2 regions of the Roseateles sp. NT4 genome follow, and region 2 is predicted to be linked to the other one. Evidence: riboswitches for the same ligand, from Rfam matches in the RefSeq annotation. Region 2 holds a riboswitch; the other holds the start of a gene.

Region 1 (8,959 bases), on a different contig from region 2:
GGCGAACAGCCACTCCAGGTCCTGGCGCGGCATGCCGGTGCAGGCGCAGACGAGGTGGCGGACCTGCACGGTCTTGGTCACCTCGGGGTCGGCCAGCTTGAAGCCCGGATAGGCCTCGGCGGCGGGCTGGTCCCAGCGCAGCTTGCCGGCGTCGACGGCGCGGGCCAGCAGGGCCGTCGTCATGGCCTTGGTGTTGCTGGCCGCCATGAAGAGGGTGTCGGCATCCACCGGCGTCGGCTTGCCCTGCTCGCGCACGCCCAGGCCGCCGGCCCAGACCACCTTGCGGTCATCGATGAAGCTCAGGCCCACGCCCGGCACATTCAGCTGTTTCATGCCCTCGGCGACGAAGGCCTTGAGCTGCTCGACGCGCTCGGGCGTCAGCGGCTTGGCGGTCTTGCCGGCAAAGCTCTCGCGCTCATAGCCCTTGGGGCGCAGGCTGGCGAAGAACTTGCCGATGGGCGCGCCGCGCTTCTCCAGCGTGGCGTCGGAAGCCTGCAGCAGCAGCACGATCCAGGCCTTGCCGTCACCGGTGCTGGCACGGCGCGCGATGGCCTGCAGGGCGAGCTTTTCGTTGGGGGAGGTCTCGTAGTCGAAGACCTGCTGGTCCACCCAGCCATTGCGGGACGGGCGCGGCGTGGCCAGGCGCAGGGTGCGCTTGAAGGCCGGGTCGACCTGGGCCCAGGCCTGGGCGATGGCGTCGGCGGCGTCCTTGGCCGAGGCCAGGTCGACGACGGTGACGCTGGCATCGCCCTCGGGTGCGGTGAACTTCAGCACCGCACCGCTGGTGCTGGTGGCGAAGGCTTCGGGCGGGGAGTAGCTGTGGCCGGCGGAGGTGGTGTCGGCATGGGCCGTCGCGAAGGCGGCAGCAAGCAGGGATGCGATCAGCAAACGGCGCATGGGGGCTCCATGTTGAGGAGCCCGCATGCTAGGGCCTGTTAGCGCTGCGGCAATGGGTCGCGTTGTGACCAGAAAGGCCGCAGGCCCGACAGCAGACCGCAAGCTGGGTGTCGACCCAGCGAGGATCTGCAACACAGCATGCGGCCTTTCTGGCCACAACCCTTCGGGAAGGCCCGCCGCAAGGGGTCACTCGTTGTTGCAGCCCTGGCCCGCACGCGAGTGCGGGCGGCGCGCTGCGTCTAGATTGGCCCCTTGCGGCGGGCCTTCGCGGCCCACTGCCGCAGCGCTAACAGGCCCCCGGAATCAGGGCGTGTTGATCGTCACGGTGACGTTGCCGGTCGAGGTCTGGCCCAGGTTGTCCTTCAGCGTGATGACGAGGTTGGTGCGGCCGGCCACCGGGTTGGCCCAGTTCAGCGCGATGCCGCTGCTGCTGCCCGAGAAGCCCATGCCGGGAGCGGCGCCCGTTATGCCGATGCTCAGCGAGCTGGCGCCCGGCGCCGAGTAGCCGATGGTGGCGGACAGGGCCTTGCCGGCCGTGCCGCTGAGGCTGGTGGTCGTCAGCGTCGGGCCGGAGGTGGGTGCGGGCGTCGTCGTGGTGGTGCCCGACGCGGTCGTGGTGGTGGCGCCGCTGAGGCTGGTCCACAGCGCGCTGACGTTGGGCGTGCCCCAGCCGGTCGGCGTGTCGTAGCCGGTCTTGGCCGCGCAGGCGGTGCAGCTGCCGTTGCTGCCGGTGGACACGTCCTTGAAGACGGCCGAGTACTGCGTCGGCACGGCGCCGATCTGCTGGTAGAGGGCGCTGTGCGGCTGGCCGAGCAGGGCCTTGGAGGATGCGGCGCGCATGGCGTTGGCAACGGCCAGCAGGCCGGCCCATTGCGGTGTGGCCAGGCTGGTGCCACCGGCGCTGACCCAGCGCGTCGTCGTGCTGCCCTGGGCGATGAGGGCCACGTACTGGCCGCTGTTGGGGTCGGCGTTGAAGGCCACGTCGGCCACGGCGCGCTTGGCATAGCCGCCGATGGTGCCGCTCTGGTAGCTGGGCAGGGCCACATAGGCGCTGGTGCCGCCGCCGGTGCCGGTCCAGGTCGACTCGCTGCGGGCGCCGCTGCCGGTGTAGGTCAGCGTCGTGCCGCCGACGGCGACGACCTTGGTCGACACCGAGGGCCAGGACACGGCCGCGCCGTCGTCGCCGGTGGCGGCCAGATAGCTCATGCCGGCGGTGGCGAAGTTGCTGTCATAGCTCGACACCCAGCTGCCTTCCGCGGCGCCGAAGCTCATGGACACGACACCGGCGCCCATCTTGTTGGCGAGGGCCACGGCCTTGGACAGGCTGCTGACGCCGGCATCCGGCGCCTCGATGAGGACGAGGCGGGCCAGCGGCGCAGTGGCATGGGCCCACTGCACGTCCAGCGCAATCTCGGTGGCCCAGCCGCTGTCATAGGCGGGGGCCGTGGCGGTCAGGGCGCCGGCACTGCTGCTGTAGGCGACGACCAGCTCGCAGCTGGTGGTGGAGGCGGCCGCCAGCGGCAGGCTGGCATTGGCGGCCAGCGTGCGGTTGCTGCAGGTCGGTAGGCCGAACTTGGCATTGAAGGCGGCCAGTTCCGCGGCGATGTTGGGGTCGTGCTTGGCGTTGACGATGTAGATGGTCTGGCCGGCGCCAAGCTGGGCGGCCTGGGCCGCAGTCAGGCCGGTGGTGCTGGGCGGCAGCGCCGGCTGGCCGTAGGCGGCGCGGATCTGGGCCGGCGTGTAGACCGTCATGGCCGTCGAACTGGCCATGGGGGTGGCTTCGCCATTGTTCGAAGCGAGGGCGCGGGGGCGCAGTGCGTCGTCCAGGCGCTCGCGGGTCAGGCCGCGGGTGGCGACGCCGGACAGGGCCAGGGCGCGGTGCGGGGCGGGGCCGTTGTCGGGCTCGGCGAGATCGACGGCGGCGGTGTGGAAGCTGGGGTGGGCGACGAGGTTGGACGGGGCGGCTTCGGCCAGGTCCACGCTGAGGTTGATGACCGATGCCGACTCGCTGGCCTGGACCGTGGGGCTGTCGCCACCGCCGCCACCGCAGGCGGTCAAGGCCGCGGCGGTCAGCAGGGTGAAGGTCCAGTGGAGGTGGCGGGTACTGCGCATGGCCAGGTTCTCGTACGAAAGAGGGCCACGCCGATCAAGACCGTGGGTCTTGGCGGCCCCGCTGCCGTGGCGCTTGCGCGATGCAAGTGCTTTAGGCCGGTGGCTTTGCGTCCCCGCCTTTCGACGGGTTTGCCCTCAGGGTTGTGAAACAGCTTCAGTCTAGGCGCCGGGGTGCTGCCATGCACTGCCCGGTGCGGGCGGTGCGTGACATCTGCCGCGGCGGGCGGCGTGAGCGTTGACTGCCGCCAGTCTGGGTTTCGTGAGTTACTGCCGTGTCGTTGCTTTGTGTCACAGCGGACACAAGCTCATGCAGGTGCGATCTCCACCGCCACACCGCTCAGCACCGCATTGCCGCTCAGCGGATCCCGCGCCGCGTCGTCGAGCAGCGCATTCATGTTGACGCCGGGCCGTTCGCGCGCCACGCTTAAGCAAACGCCTTCCAGGTCATGCCCCCAGCCATGCGGCAGGCTGACGACACCGGGGCTCATGCAGTCGCTGCGTTCGACGCGGGCGATCAGCTCGCCGACGGCGCTCTTGATCTTGGCGAACTCGGCGAGGCCCAGGCGGTCGGCGTCCTCGGGATGGACCAGCAGGGTGCAGCGGTCCGGTCCCTTGGCCAGCACCGGCAGGTTGTGCATCCAGCTGTTGCCCGAGCGGGTGTCGCGGCGGCCGATGAGGCTGAACTCGGGTGCTGGCTCGGTCTTCACTTCGGCCAGATCGGCCAGCACCGAGGGCGGTGCGAGTTCGATCTTGCCGCTGGGCGTGCGCAGCACCTCGGGGATGCGGGCGGTGAGCGCGCCGAGGTCGATGCCGCCGCCTTCGACGGTGCTCTTCGCCTTGACCTTGGCCAGGTTGATGCCGTCGGGCTTGCGGCCGAACTGGTCGCCATAGGGGCCGACGCGCAGCTGCAGGTCGATCAGGCGCTCAGGACCGCGCCAGGGCTTGAGCGCCGCCAGCACTGCCGGCGTCTGGTCGCCGGCAAAGCGGCGCACATCGGCCTCGATGGCCTCGTCGTCGAGCTGGGCCACGTCGACCTCCAGGCCACGGCCTTCGAGCAGGGCGCACAGGCGCAGGATGGTCTGCCACTCCTGCGGCGTGCCAGCCGGCGCATCGAAGACCGGACCTGAGAAGCGCGCATGGTTGCGGTGGCTGAGCTGGGGGAAGGCGACGTCGAAATGCAGGTCCTCCAGCGGCGACAGCCCCGGCAGGATGACGTCGGCATGGCGGCTGGTCTCGTTGACGTAGATGTCCAGGCTCAGCATGAAGTCCAGGCCTTGCAGCGCCTTGGCGATGCGCGGGCCGGCGGGCGTGGACAGCACCGGGTTGCTGGCGATGCTGATCAGGGCCCGGATCTGGCCTTCGCCCGGCGTCTCCATCTCCTCGGCCATCACGGTGATGGGCAGCTCGCCGAAGACCTCAGGCGCGCCCGACACGCGGCTCTTGCGGCGGCCGGTCGTGATGCCCTTACCTACTCCAACAGGGTCACCAGGCTTGCCCTGGGTGTTGGGCGCGAAGGCGGCGGCCTTGGCGAACATCGCGCCGCCTTCGCGGTCGAGGTTGCCGGTCAGCACATTGATGAGGTCGACCAGCCAGGAATTGACCGTGCCGAAGCGGGTCACGCAGGTGCCGATGCGGCCGTAGACGGCGGCGCGCGGCGCGGCGGCGAGTTCGCGGGCGATGCGGCGCTGTGTCTCGGCCGGGATGCCGCAGCCAGCGGCCGTGACCTCCGGCGCGAAGGGCGCAACGGCGGCACGAGCCTCGTCCAGGCCGTTGACGTGGTCCTCCAGCCGGCCCAGTTGGACGAGGTTCTCGGCGAACAGCGTGTGGGCGATGCCGGCCAGCAGCAGCGCGTCGCCGCCGGGGCGGATGGGCAGATGCTCGTCGGCCGCCGCGGCCGTCTCGCTGCGGCGCGGGTCGACGACGACGATGCGCCCGCCGCGCGCCCGCATGGCCTTGGCCTTGCCGCGGTAGTCGGGCACCGTCCACAGGCTGCCGTTGCTGATCATGGGGTTGCCGCCGAGGATGAGCAGGTAGTCGCAGCGCTCGATGTCGGGCAGGGGGATGGACAGCCAGTGGCCGAACATCAGGCCGGCGCTGAGCTGCTTGGGCATCTGGTCCAGCGTCGAGGCGCTGAAAACATTGCGCGAACCCAGGGCGCGGTTCAGGCGCGGCGTGTAGGCCAGCAGGCTGACCTTGTGCGCGGCCGGGTTGCCGATGGTCATGGCCACAGAGTCGGGGCCATGCTCGCGCCAGACGGGCAGCAGGCGCTTCTCGATCTCGGCAAAGGCCTCGTCCCAGCTTGCCTCGACGAACTTGCCGTCGCGCTTGATCAGCGGCGTGCGCAGGCGGTCGGGGTCCTCGTGCAGGTCCTTGAGGCTGACGCCCTTGGGGCAGAGATAGCCATGGCTGAAGACATCGTTGGCCGCACCACGGATGGCGATGACCTGGGTGCCTTCGGTCTTCACCTCCAGGCCGCAGCAGGCCTCGCAGAGCGGGCAGATGCGGTAATGGCTTTCGGGCATGGCAGGTCTCCTGGTCGATCTTTCGGGCAATTCTGCGGTGGCCAGCCTACGCCCCGCGTCAACCCGGCGACATGACTTGCAGAGTCATTGACGGCCAGCGCCGCTATCCTGCGGGCCCCATGGAGTCTGACGCCCACATCCTGGTCGAGAACGCCGGCGAACCCGCGCCGCTGGTGGTCACTTTCGGTTTTGCCTTGTGGGACGAGCCCGCCGCCTTCGACTTTGTCGGCCGGCTGCGCAAGGTGGAGTGGCTGCTGGGCCGGCGCTTTCACCGCATCCACCTGCGCGACCCGCGTATGGCCTGGTATCTGCAAGGCATCACCGGCCTGGGCGAGAACCTGGACACCACGCTGGATGCGCTGCGCCGCCACATCGCCGCCTTGCCGGCCACGCGCATGACGATGCTGGGACAGTCCATGGGCGGCTATGGCGCCATCCTCTACGGCCTGGCCCTGGGTGCGGACCGCGTCATCGCCTTGGGCTCGCTGTCGACGATGGACCCGGCCGATGCCAGCGCTCGTGGCGACTGGCGCTGGCTGCCCGTCATGCAGAGACTGGCCGCCGAAGGCATTGCCGCGTCGCAGACCGACCTGGTGGCGCTGGCGAGGCAGGTCGGCGCGCTGACGGAGCTGCGCCTGCACTACGGTGAGCGGCCGGACACGCCCGAACAGGGAGCCCGCAACCTGGATCTCTTTCACGCCGAGCGCTTCGCGACTCTGCCTGGCTGCCGCGTCATCCGGCATGCCGACTCCGACCATGTGGTCGTCAACCATCTGAAGGCCATCCGGGAGATCGACGCCGTGCTGCTGCACGAAATCTTCGATGTCGATCCCGGCTCGCTGCACCGGCGCACCCAACCCTTGCTGGACGACAGCTGGCTGCGCTGGATCGCCGAGAACCGCCTGCGCAGCGCCGACCGTGACGGCCTCGTCGCGGCCATGCTGGAGCGCGGCATGCCGGCCATCACGGCGCGCTCGGCCATCGCCGAGGTCGAGCGCGACCCGGTCTTCCTGGCCGCCGAGCAAGTGCTGTCGGCGCGTTGAAGGCGCGGCCTACCAGTTGCCGATGCTGGGGTTCACGTAGCTGAACTCGTTGGGCACGCCGGCGTCGAAGTTGGTGTACGAGAAGGACATGCTCATCTCCAGCGACGACACCTGGTGCCACCAGCCCAGCGGCAGGAAGAGGGTGTCGCCGGGCTCCAGCACCGTCTCCAGCACGACGGCCTCGCGCAGCCGCGGGTAGCGGTTGAAGTCGGGGGCGTCGAGGTCGATGGGGCTGTAGACACCCATGCGGTTGTAGAGCAGTGGCGTCTGCAGTGGCGACACGAAGCGCCAGCGCTTGCGGCCCACGACCTGGGTGTGGAAGAGCATCAGCGTGTCGTGGTGCAGGGGCGTGCGCGTGCCCGCCGGGCCGAACCAGAACGACGCCGCCGTGTGCAGCAGGGCCGGGTCGCAGATGGGTGGCATGCGGCCGATGTCCTGCAGCATGGGCATGAACTCGGGCCGGCGCATCATCTCGTCGTTGGCCGTCAGGTAGTGGTCGTTGGTGGCGCCGCCGTTGACGACGAGGTCGACGAACTCCGACACCTTCATGCGCTGGCGCAGCTTTTCCTTGTTCTGCTCGAACAGGGTGTCGGTGTTGCGGCCCACCTGCACGTCGACATCCAGATGGCCGAAGCGCGCGCTGAGGTCGGCCGGCGACCAGCGCTTCATGGCCGGCCAGTCCTCGGCGATGTCGGTCAACACGACGGGCCGGCAGCCGTGGACATAGCGTTCCAGGAATTCGTCGCGGCCGACGCCGCGGCGCTTCTCGACGACGGCATAGCCCGGGTCCTGCTGCCAGACCTTCTGCAGATTGCCGCAGACCGACTCCAGCTTGCGCAGCATCTGCTGCTGGCGGCGCGCGGCCTGGAAGACCGGGTCCTGCTCGACCTGGCCAATCGCCGCTGCCGCCGTCTCGGCATCCACGCCGGCGTTGATCATGGTGTCCAGCATCGAGGCCGGCGAAGACTCCCACAGCCGGTTGTCGGCGACCCACATCAGCCAGTCGGGCGTCAGGTCGAGCAGGGCCGCGGGGCGGGGCCGGGGCGGAGGCTTGATCGGAGAAAGCGTCATGGCGGCGGGGGTAGTAGCTGGCCAGCGAGCGGCATTGTGGGGCCGTCGAAACTGGTATGGCCGTGCCGTCCTAGGGAAGGGCCTGGCGGATGCGCTCCACCACTCGACGACCGGCCGGTGTCCACGGCGCGATGAGTTCGAAGTGGCCTGCATCGTCCAGGTTGAGAACCTCGATCTTGTCGCCCGACGCGGCCGCCTTGGCGCGGTAGTCGTCGCTGGCGGCGGCCGGCACGATGCGGTCCTTCGTGCCCTGCATCAGCGTCTGCGGCAGGTGCAGGGGCAGCAGGGCCAACGGCGAGGTGTCCTGCAGCCGGGCGGCGGTCGGCGCGCCGCCGAGCAGCTGGTCCACGGAGGCGCCGCAGATCTTGTTGCGTGAGGCGTAGTCGAGGTCGGGGATGCCGGCGACGGCGACGACGGCCGGGATGGGCAGAGGCGCTTCTGCTTTCAGCGGGCCGGTCGTGATGCGCGGTCGCGCCGCAGCCCACAGCGCCAGATGGCCACCGGCCGAATGGCCCGTGGCGACGAGGCGCTTCAGGTCCAGCGGATAGCGCTGGGCCAGCACGCGCAGCCGGTCGGTGCCGCGGGCCACGTCGTCGAAGGTGCCGGGGTAGCCACCGCCTGCATGGCCGACGCGGCGGTAGCTGATGCTCCACACGGCCACGCCGGCGCTGCGCAGCGCATCGGCCTGGAAGGCCAACAGCTCGGGGCCGGGCAGGCTGGACTGCCAGCAGCCGCCGTGGATCATCAGCACCACCGGGTGTGGACCGTTTCCTTTGGGCAACCACAGCTCACCGAACTGCTGCGGCGCATCGCCGTAGGCCAGGCGCGTGTCGGGTTGCGGCCGGGCGGGTCGGTCGAGGATGTCCAGGAAGCTCAGCCCCTGGGCAGAGACGTTCAAGACCGTGGGCAGCACGAGGCTCATCAGCAGGCGCGGCATCAGTCGCTTCATGGCTTCAACCAGTCTTGCAGTTGCTTCAGCACGGCGGCGTCGGTCTGTAGCGCGAGGTGGCCGATGCCGGTGAAGAGGGCCGTGTCGGTGAAGTCCAGGCGTCGCGCCGGCGACCGGTGCTGGCCCAGCGCACTGGCCACCGGCACCAGGCTGTCGCCCAGCCAGCGGGCTGGCGAGCCGCTCGGCTTCTTGGATGTCGTCGCCGCGACGGCGTAGCAGGCCACGCCTTCAGGCAGGGGCAGCACGCTCGCCTTGCCGGCATCGGCTTCGAGCAGGCTGGCGTGGCGCAGATCGCGGATGCCCGCGCTGCGTCGCGCGGCCAGCAAGGCCAAAGGTCGCGAGTAGGCGCTGACATCCAGCAGGCG
Region 2 (8,959 bases):
CTGGTGTCCCGCGTCATCGAGAAGCAGAGCGAGCTGGGCTGATCCGCGCCCATGAAGGTCTCCGCCAACGGCGTCCAGATCGAAGTCGACATCCGCGGCCCCGAGGACGGTGAACCGCTGGTCCTCATCATGGGGCTGGGCATGCAGCTCATCGCCTGGCCCGAGGGCTTCGTCGATGAGCTGGTGCAGCGCGGCTTTCGCGTCATCCGCTTCGACAACCGCGACGTCGGCCTGAGCCAGCCCTTCGACGAACTCGGTGCCGCCAACATCCCGCTGACGGCGCTGCTGCACACCCTTCATCTGCCCATCAAGGCGCCCTACCAGCTCGCCGATCTCGCGCGCGACACCGTCGGCGTGCTGGATGCGCTGGGCATCGCCAAGGCCCATGTCTGCGGCGCTTCCATGGGCGGCATGGTGGCCCAGCACCTGGGCTTCGCCCATGCACAGCGGCTGAAGAGCCTGACGCTGATGATGACCACCAGCGGCGACCGCAGCGTGCCCAAGGAAAGCCTCAGGGTGCGCGGTGCGCTGCTGTCACGCCCCAAGCCGGCCAGCACGCCGCAGCAGAAGTTCGAGAACATCCTCGACCACTACGTCGGTCTCTACGGCATCATCGGCAGCCCCGGCTACCCGCCCGAGCCCGAAGTCCTGCGCGAACGTCTGGCGCGCGGCGTGAAGCGGTCCTTCCGGCCTCAGGCCGTGGCGCGTCAGATGGTGGCCATCGCCGCCGATGCCCACCGCGCCGAGCGCCTGCCACGCATCACCGCGCCCACCCTGGTCATCCATGGCGAGGCCGATGCGCTGATCCCGGTCGCCGCGGCACACGACCTCGCCCGGCGCATACCCGGCGCGCAGTTGGAGACGATTCCCGGCTGGGGACATGACCTGCCCGAGGCGCTGTGGCCGCAACTGTCAGCCGGCATCGCCGCCAACGCCGCCCGGGCTTAGCCCCCCGCCGCGCCCAGCTGGTCGACGGCCTCGTAGGCCTTGACCGCGGCGCCAGCCTCGGCAGCGCGCGGGGCGCTGGCCTCCGCCTTCGCCTGCTTCTCGGCGGCCAACCTGGCCTCGTAGGCGGTCTCTTCCATGGGCGAGACCTGGCCGTCCTGGTTGGTGTCGGCCAACTCGTAGGTCTGGCGAGTGCTGGAGGTGCTGGCCGCGCTGCTGGCAGCTCCGCCGCCACCGGCGGGCGGCGCGCCGCGCGCGACGCTGACATTGCCACCGTCCGTGGCGGCTGCCTGGGGCTCAGGCGCCTTGGACGCCTGCAGCGTCACCTGGCTGCCGGCATCGCCATCCGGCTGGGTCTGCAGCTGCTGGGTGCTGGGAGCCGCCTGGGCCGCCGCCTCGGCCTGCCTGGCGCCCTCGGGTGAGATCCTGACGACAGCGGCCTGCTGATCTTCGACCTTGGGCTGACTCTTGCCGCTGGTGTCCGCCCATTCAGCAGGACGGAGCAGGAGGCCGGCCAGGGCGGGGGTGTTGACGGTGGTGACCATGGGCGACTCCAGGGATAGATTCCGGCCTTTTCGGCAGCTTGGGGCCAGACTGAAGCGGTTTTTACATCTGCTTCACGGTCTTGCCCGCTGCGGGTCTCCCAGTTCGGCGTTCAGCGCGACGCCCGCCTTCACCAGGGCCAGGGCCACAGCCCGCTCCAGCGGCGTGTCCTCGCGCAACTCCAGCGTGCGCAGCTCGAACTTGCCGCCGCCACGCAGCCGCGGCTCCAGGTCCAGCAGACGCTTGCCGCGCCAGAAGCCGAACAGCACGCGGGTCGGCTCGGCACGGATCAGCAGCACCGGGCCGTTGCTGAAGTAGACGAGATGGCCCCACTTCAGGCGCTCGTCCAGGCCCGGCGCGGCCTCCAGCACGGCGGCGCGCAAGGCCACCACCCGGGACTGCTGCCATCCGCCCAAGGCGGCGACATAGCCGTCGGGGTCGGTGGCTTCCACGCGATACATCAGCGTGCCGTCGCCTTGATCTCGACCGTCGTGCGCTGCTTGTCCTCGCCCTCGACGGTCAGCGTCAGTGGCACGGTCTCGCCGGCCTTGATCGGCGCCTTCAGGCCCATCAGCATGACGTGATAGCTGCCCGGCTTGAGCGCCACCGCCTGGCCCGCCGGTAGCGGCAGCGCTTCGACGGCACGCATCTTCATGACGCCGTCGTCCATCTTCATCTCGTGGATCTCGACCATGGCCGCCGCCGGCGAGCTGGCCGCCACGACCTTGACCGCCTTGGCAGACGTCAGCTGCATGAAGGCGCCGGTGGCCTTCTGCGGCGCCACGGTGGCGCGCACCCAGGGGTCGTCGACCTTGACTTGCGCCTGGGCGGCAAAGACGGCAGACAGGGCGGAGGCGATCAGCAGACGGCGCATGGCGGGCTTCGGAAACGGCAAAAGCCTGCATTGTGCGCAGTCCGCCCGTCCCCCGCGCGGCCGGGGCTTGACGCCAGCTGTACACGTGTACTATCGTACTGATACACGTAGGCAGTCAGCGATGGACCCCACCCATTTCGTCCAGATCAACACCGGCTCGACCGAGCCCATCTACCGCCAGCTCATCGAGCAGGTCAGGCGGCGCGTCGCGGCCGGCCAGCTGAAGGCGGGCGACGAGATCCCGTCGGTGCGCGAGCTGGCCCAGGCCCTGGCCGTGCACCCCATGACCATCTCCAAGGCCTATTCCATGCTGGAGATGGAGGGGGTGCTGGAGCGCCGACGCGGCCTGTCCATGGTGGTGGCGGCGCAGCACAGCCGCGCCCAGCCTTCGGCCTCGCGCATCGAGCTGCTGCGGCCGACGCTGCAGAAGGCCGCCGACGAGGCCCGCCAGCTCCAACTGCCCGCGGCCGAGGTCATCGGCCTGCTGACCCAACTCCTCGACGACGAGAGCAAAGCATGACTGCCCAATCCGCCCACTTCCCCCATTCCGACACCGCCACCGCCGAACTCGCCGGCGTCAGCCTCGCCTATCCCAAGGGCGGCGCCGTGCTGAAGGGCCTGGACTGGGCCCTGCAGCCGGGCCAGGTCGTCGGCCTGCTGGGCCGCAATGGCAGCGGCAAGACGACGCTGCTGGAGACCCTGCTCGGCCTGCGCCTGCCCCAGCAGGGCCGCGTGCAGCTGTTCGGCCAGGACGTCACCCGGCTGGACGACGACGCACGGGCCCGCATCGGCTATGTGCCGCAGCAGAGCGACCTGTTCGAGAACTTCACGGGCGCCCAGCTGCTGGCTTACTTCAGGAGCTTCTACCCGCGCTGGAACGAGGCCAAGGTCGAGGGCCTGATGTCACGCTGGGACATTGCCCGCGACAAGCCCATCCGCAAGCTCTCGGGCGGCCAGCAGCAGCGCCTGTCCATCATCCGCGCCCTGGCCCACGAGCCCGACCTGCTGGTGCTGGACGAACCCGTGGCCAGCCTCGACCCCGTGGGCCGGCGCGACTTCCTGCGCGAGCTGGTCGATCAGGTGCTGGACCGCGGCACCACCGTCGTGTTCTCCACCCACATCCTGTCCGACCTGGAGCGCGTGGCCTTCAACCTCGCCTTCCTCAGTGATGGCCGCATCGCGCTGCAGGCACCGCTGGACGAGCTGCTGGAGCAGGTGCGCGCGTTCACCGGCAGCGTCTCCGAGCTCGCCGGCCTGTTCGCGCGCCTGGGCGCCCAGCCGCTGAAGCGCACGCCGCTGGAAGCTGGCCGCGAACGCGTGCTGGCGCGCCTGCCGGCCGGCGTCGCCGCACCGCTGGACGCGCAGGCCGTCAACCTCGAAGACCTGTTCGCGGAGCTGACCTGATGAACACCGCCTCTTCCAGCCAGATGCTGCTGGCCTTCTGGCGCCAGCGCGACCTCGAAGCGCCCTGGGGCCGGCGCCTGCTGATCGGCCTGACCGTCGCCGGCATCTGCACCAGCCTCTATCTGTCGCCGCAATGGTGGCAGGCCGTGCTGGGTGGCAGCGCCGTGCTGATCTTGTCGTCGCTGTGGATGATGGTGGTAGGCAGCCTGCTGGAGCAGAACCACCCGCATGTCGCGCGCTTCGTGCCCGGCCATCTGCGCCAGCTGCGTGAACTCGCGCTGGTCAGTTGGGCGCTCACAACCTTGGTCTGTGCGGGCCTGCTGTGGCTGTCGATGCTGCGCATGCCCTCCTTCCCTGCCACGCTGCTGATCATTGCCGCCACGCTGGCCTTCGCGGCCTGGGCCGTGCGCCACTGGGTGCTGTGGCTGGTGCTGAGCTTCGCGCCGATGCTGTTCTTCGGTGCCGGCCTGGACCAGCGCCTCGCACCGCTGTGGAGCGAGCTGCTGGCGCTGTGGCTGGGCCAGCCCTGGTCGGTGCTGGCCCTGTGCCTGCTGGCCCTGGGTGCCTCCATCACCGCGCTGTTCGGCAACGGCGATGCGGCGCACCGCGCGTCCTATGCGGCCCGCGCCCGCATGCGCCGTGTTGGCCTGGAAGGCATGAGCAGCAAACGCTCCGGCATGGCCGCCTTCGGCAAGCCGGGCGAATGGCTGGGCCAGCCCTTCGAGCGCATCGCTGCGGGATGGCTGCAGCATGTGCTGGCGCGTGCCAAGCCCGAGGAGAGCAGCGTCATGAGCCGCGTCGAGATCGTGCTGCACGGCCAGCAGCACTGGCTGCGCCAGAGCATGGGCGTGGCCATTGGCCTGGTCATCGCTTTGCTGAGCTTCAGCCTCGCCTTCGCGCTGGCCGGCGGCGACATGCACGACAACTGGAAACGCGGCGCCTTCGGCCTGGCCATCGGCATCGCCAGCATGGGCTTCAACCCCGCCTTCGCCCTGCCCAATATGCTGTGGCACAGCCGTCGCGAACAGGCCTTGCTGCTGCTGGTCCCCGGCATGCCGCAGGGCACGGCGCAGAACCGCGCCATCGCCCGCCTGCAGTTGCGCCACATGCTGGTCGCCTGGGCGCTGACGACAGCGACCCTGGCCCTGCTGGCCTGGGCCGCCGACAACCCAGCCTTGCTCTGTGTGGGCCTGGGCGCGTTGCCGCTGTGCACCGCCTGGCTGCTGCGCGCCCCCGCGCGCATGGGGACACCCTCGCCCTGGATGACCGCGCTGCCGGTGACGGCCTTCATCTTCGCCGGCTGGGGCATGTATGCCCTGCAGCAGAAGCTGGGCACGCCGCTGCTGCATCTCGGCATCGCCAGCCTCGCGCTGAGCCTCGCACTGGGCCTGTGGCGTTGGCGAGCCATCACGCACGCACCGCGGGCCTTCCCGGCCGGCCACGCGCGCTGAAAACGCTGCCGCAAGCCGCCCGCAAGCTTCAAAAACCGCTCGTCGCGAGCCCCGCGCCGCTCGCCGGGCGGGGTCTGCCGTTCGTGAACTGACGCACGGACAAAACACGGCTTACATCCGCACACTTGCGTCCATGCAGTCGGCAAACCCGTCGAAAGGCGGGGACGCAAAGCCACCGGTCTTCGTGCTCAAACCCGAGCAAAAGACAGCGGGGCCGCCCTAGGCGGACAAGGACATGTCCGCAGCGTGGCACACGGGGAGGTGCCGGCTACTGCCTCGTAGCCCCAGCCTTTGCACCAACCCGAAAGACCACGCCATGAAGTACCAAGCCACCGCCTTCGCTGCCCTCGCCTTCTTTGCTCAGGCAGGCTTCGCGGCCGACCCCACGGCCCAGCTCACCGGCCTCGTGCGCATCGTCAAGAGCGACGGCCAGACCGTTGTCGCCCAGGCGGCGCCGATGCTCGTCTCTGCCAATGGCACGGCCTCCGGCGCGATGCCGCAGATCACCGTCAGCGAGACGGACGCCTTCATCTCCAGCCTGGGCCGCTGCGCCTTCAACTTCAAGTACGACGAGGTCAGCAACACGGCGGTCGCGACCAGCACCAACCGCATCTACAGCAATGACACGCTGATTGCGCAGAACACGCAGATCGCGCTGACGCCCAAGGTCGTCAAGACCATCTGGACGCAACCCTATCTCTTCGCCGGCGCCAACAACGTCAAGGTGGTCGTCAATGTGGACGGCGTGCCGAGCACGGGCTGGGTGCGCGTCAATGTGACCGGCACCTGCGGCAAGCCCACCACGGCTCCGGCTCCCGCGCCGGCTCCGACCCCGGCACCGGCTCCCGCTCCCAAGGTCGAGCCGCCGAAGGCCGCGCCGGCTCCTGTCACGGCACCGACGCCGGCCCCCGCTCCGGTGGCCTATGTCCAGCCCGGCAGCGGCGACTGGAACAACCTGAACAACGCCTGGGGCTACAGCAACTACGCGGTGACCCAGCTCAAGGGCAAGGGCTTCGCGAAGTACGACGAGGTGGTGCGCCTGAACGCCGCCATCACGGCCGCGATCAACGCCAAGAAGATCTCGACCGGCGACTACGCGGCGCTGATGGCGCAGTGGAACGCGATGCTGAACGATGCCGGCTTCAAGGCCGCGATGGCGGCCATCGTCAAGACCCCAGGTGTCAAGTGATCACTGATTGATTTCCGGTTCTGCCAGCTGGGCGAGCAGGGTCAGCGACTCCTGCCAGCCCAGGTAGCAGGCCTCGGCCGGAATCATGGCCGGGATGCCTTCCTGCTTGATGTGCACCTCGGTGCCGCAGAAGACGGCGCGCAACTCGACCGTCGTCGTCATCTCGCCGGGCAGGTTGGGGTCGTCGAAGGCGGCCGTGTAGCGCAGCTTCTGGCCCGGCACCAGTTCCAGGTAGCGGCCGCCGAAGCTGTGGCCGCCACCGGTCGTGAAGTTGGTGAAGGACATCTTGTACGTGCCGCCCACCTGGGCATCCATCTCGTGGACGGTGCCGGTGAAGCCATGCGGCGGCAGCCACTTGGCCATGGCGGCGGGCGTCGTGAAGGCGCGGTAGACGCGGTCGGGCGGGCAGCGCAGCACGCGGTGCAGAGTGACGGTGTTGGTCATGATGGTTTCCGTGGTTGGACAGAGGATTGCCCTCTGCAATGACGACGAACGACCTTCAGTGGAATCGACAACACCTCACAACGGAAGTTCGGTGAAGTACCGACCGCCATGAAAGATCAGCGGCTGCGCCCCGACCCGGGCGGTGCAGCGCTCGACCTCGCCGACAAAGATGACATGGTCGCCTTCCTCGTAGCGGCTGCGGTTGGCGCATTCGAAGGTGGCGGCGGCGCCGTCCAGCACCGGCGCGCCGCCGGCACCCTCGCGCCAGGCCACGCCGGCGAAGCGGTCGATGTCGCGCATCGCGAAGCGCTGGGCCAGCTCCTTCTGGTCGGCCGCGAGGATGTTGATGGCGTAGTGCGAGCCATGGGTGAACACCGGCATGGAGCCGGCGCGGCGCGACAGGCTCCACAGCACCAGGGGCGGATCCAGGGAGACCGAATTGAAGGAATTGGCGGTGAGGCCGACCAGGCCTCCCTCGGGCGAGCGCACGGTGACGATGGTCACGCCGGTGGCAAACATGCCCAGAGCGGCGCGGAATTGCTGGCTGTCCATGGGCTGATTGTCGCCAGTCCGGCGGCACCGTCTGGTCGCCGTCAATAAAGCCGCTTCGTTCGACAAATAGTCGTTTCCGATTGGCGGGGCGACAAAAAGTCGTTTCGGCGGCGGCCAGTCCAAGCCTTCGAGCTGCCAATAAAGGCGCTTCGAATTGAGGTAGGGGTCAATGCTAAAGCGGGGCGCGCCTCGAAGCCGTCCTTGGCGGCGCCCTTTCGCTCGCAGGTACCCCCGCCCCGTCCAGATGCAGCAGGCGGACCACCTACCCGCAGGCCATGCACCGGCGAATCGCCAGCATCCAATATCCATGCGGGTTTCCGCCTCACCACGACAAAAAGCCGTTTCCGAAGAGGACCCTGTCGACAAAAAGTCGTTTTCAACTCGGCTGAAGGCCCCGCGCACCGAATATCTCCCGGGGCAGCACGGTCAATTTCCCCTCGCGGCACGCCTCTCGCGGCACAAACCCCCATGAAAATGCCGCGCCGCTTTTGGAGAAAAGATGCCCTTGGATTGGTCCCTGGTCACGCAGGAAGCTCTGGAATCGCTGGATGTCGAGGGGCTCCTGTCGACCTCCACCGAACGGGAGGCTATGGCCTACAGCACCGTCTTGGCCCCGCTGCTCGCCGACGAGACGCGCTGGCAGACCGCCCAGTTCGCATGCCTCGGCTTTCTGCAGGGCATGCTCCAAATGGGGTTGAAGCACGCCAACGCCCACGAGCCCTACGGGCCGATGTTCGTGTTCGGCGACCAAAGGTCCTGGATTCCGGCCGACCTGCCGAAGGACATGCTCCTTCGCATCTACCCGTGGGCCGAGAAGGTTGCAGACGCTGAGTTGCGCGCCAGGGCACTGGACGTCATCTGGATGCAGGGCCGACATTTTCCGGCCGCTCAAGGTGCCGTTCGCGCCTATGTCGCTGCATCAAAGTTTCTGTCCGCTGCCGGCGACTGGCCCGAGCGTGCGGCGCGCCTCGAGCGGGCCTTGCGATTGGCCGCTAGTCTCGGGAAAGGCGGCATCTCGCTCAAAGACGAAGTGCTCGCCGAAATACAAGGGGAGGTCGACCGGCCGGACGAGGGCACACCACTTCGCCATCGCCTCATCGACCTCCTGCTTGAGTTCAACCATGGCGACGCTGCGATGCTGGGGAGCCACGCGGCCGCCATCGGCACTGCTGCCAGTTCGTTGGGCAAGTTCTTCCATGCCAAGGACGCGCACACCCTGGCTGCAGAATGCTTCGCCAAAGCTGGCGACAGCGTCTCCTGTGCGCGCGAACAGCGGTCAGCCGCGGAGGCGCTTGCCAGCGAAGCCGAAGCCGCCTACTTGCGACCGGGTCAAGGCGCCATTGCTGCAGCGTCCATCATGGGAGACGCGGTAACAGCCATGCGCCAGGCCGGCGGGGACGCCGCACGCGCTGGCCAGATGCACGAGCGGATGCTCGAATGGCAGACGCAATCGCTGGCCCAGCTCCAAACGGTCACTACGCGAATGGACGTGACCGATATGACGCGCCAAGCTATCGAGTCCGTCCGCGGCAAATCCTTCCGCGATGCCGTCTTGAC

Evidence for each region. Region 2 has a riboswitch for cyclic di-GMP ahead of ACS5PN_RS11285 (hypothetical protein). Riboswitches for the same ligand answer to the same signal wherever they lie in the genome.
Region 1: another riboswitch for cyclic di-GMP. It lies ahead of ACS5PN_RS19185 (S53 family peptidase); the one in region 2 lies ahead of ACS5PN_RS11285 (hypothetical protein).

The regions. Positions count from the first base shown of each region.
Region 1 is NZ_JBPZGZ010000003.1:40,652-49,610, forward strand. Features, by position in the region: gene ACS5PN_RS19180 (serine hydrolase domain-containing protein) at 1-897, opposite strand, end outside; gene ACS5PN_RS19185 (S53 family peptidase) at 1,201-3,009, opposite strand; cyclic di-GMP riboswitch class I at 3,058-3,153, opposite strand; gene ACS5PN_RS19190 (molybdopterin-dependent oxidoreductase) at 3,315-5,531, opposite strand; gene ACS5PN_RS19195 (hypothetical protein) at 5,651-6,574, shown strand; gene ACS5PN_RS19200 (cupin-like domain-containing protein) at 6,584-7,645, opposite strand; gene ACS5PN_RS19205 (alpha/beta hydrolase) at 7,716-8,594, opposite strand; gene ACS5PN_RS19210 (lipase family alpha/beta hydrolase) at 8,591-8,959, opposite strand, start outside.
Region 2 is NZ_JBPZGZ010000002.1:358,153-367,111, forward strand. Features, by position in the region: gene ACS5PN_RS11245 (ATP-dependent Clp protease proteolytic subunit) at 1-42, shown strand, start outside; gene ACS5PN_RS11250 (alpha/beta fold hydrolase) at 52-948, shown strand; gene ACS5PN_RS11255 (hypothetical protein) at 945-1,490, opposite strand; gene ACS5PN_RS11260 (DUF1801 domain-containing protein) at 1,563-1,949, opposite strand; gene ACS5PN_RS11265 (copper chaperone PCu(A)C) at 1,949-2,362, opposite strand; gene ACS5PN_RS11270 (GntR family transcriptional regulator) at 2,484-2,882, shown strand; gene ACS5PN_RS11275 (ABC transporter ATP-binding protein) at 2,879-3,766, shown strand; gene ACS5PN_RS11280 (hypothetical protein) at 3,766-5,217, shown strand; cyclic di-GMP riboswitch class I at 5,349-5,439, shown strand; gene ACS5PN_RS11285 (hypothetical protein) at 5,534-6,406, shown strand; gene ACS5PN_RS11290 (SRPBCC family protein) at 6,407-6,853, opposite strand; gene ACS5PN_RS11295 (flavin reductase family protein) at 6,926-7,402, opposite strand; gene ACS5PN_RS11300 (DUF4209 domain-containing protein) at 7,908-8,959, shown strand, end outside.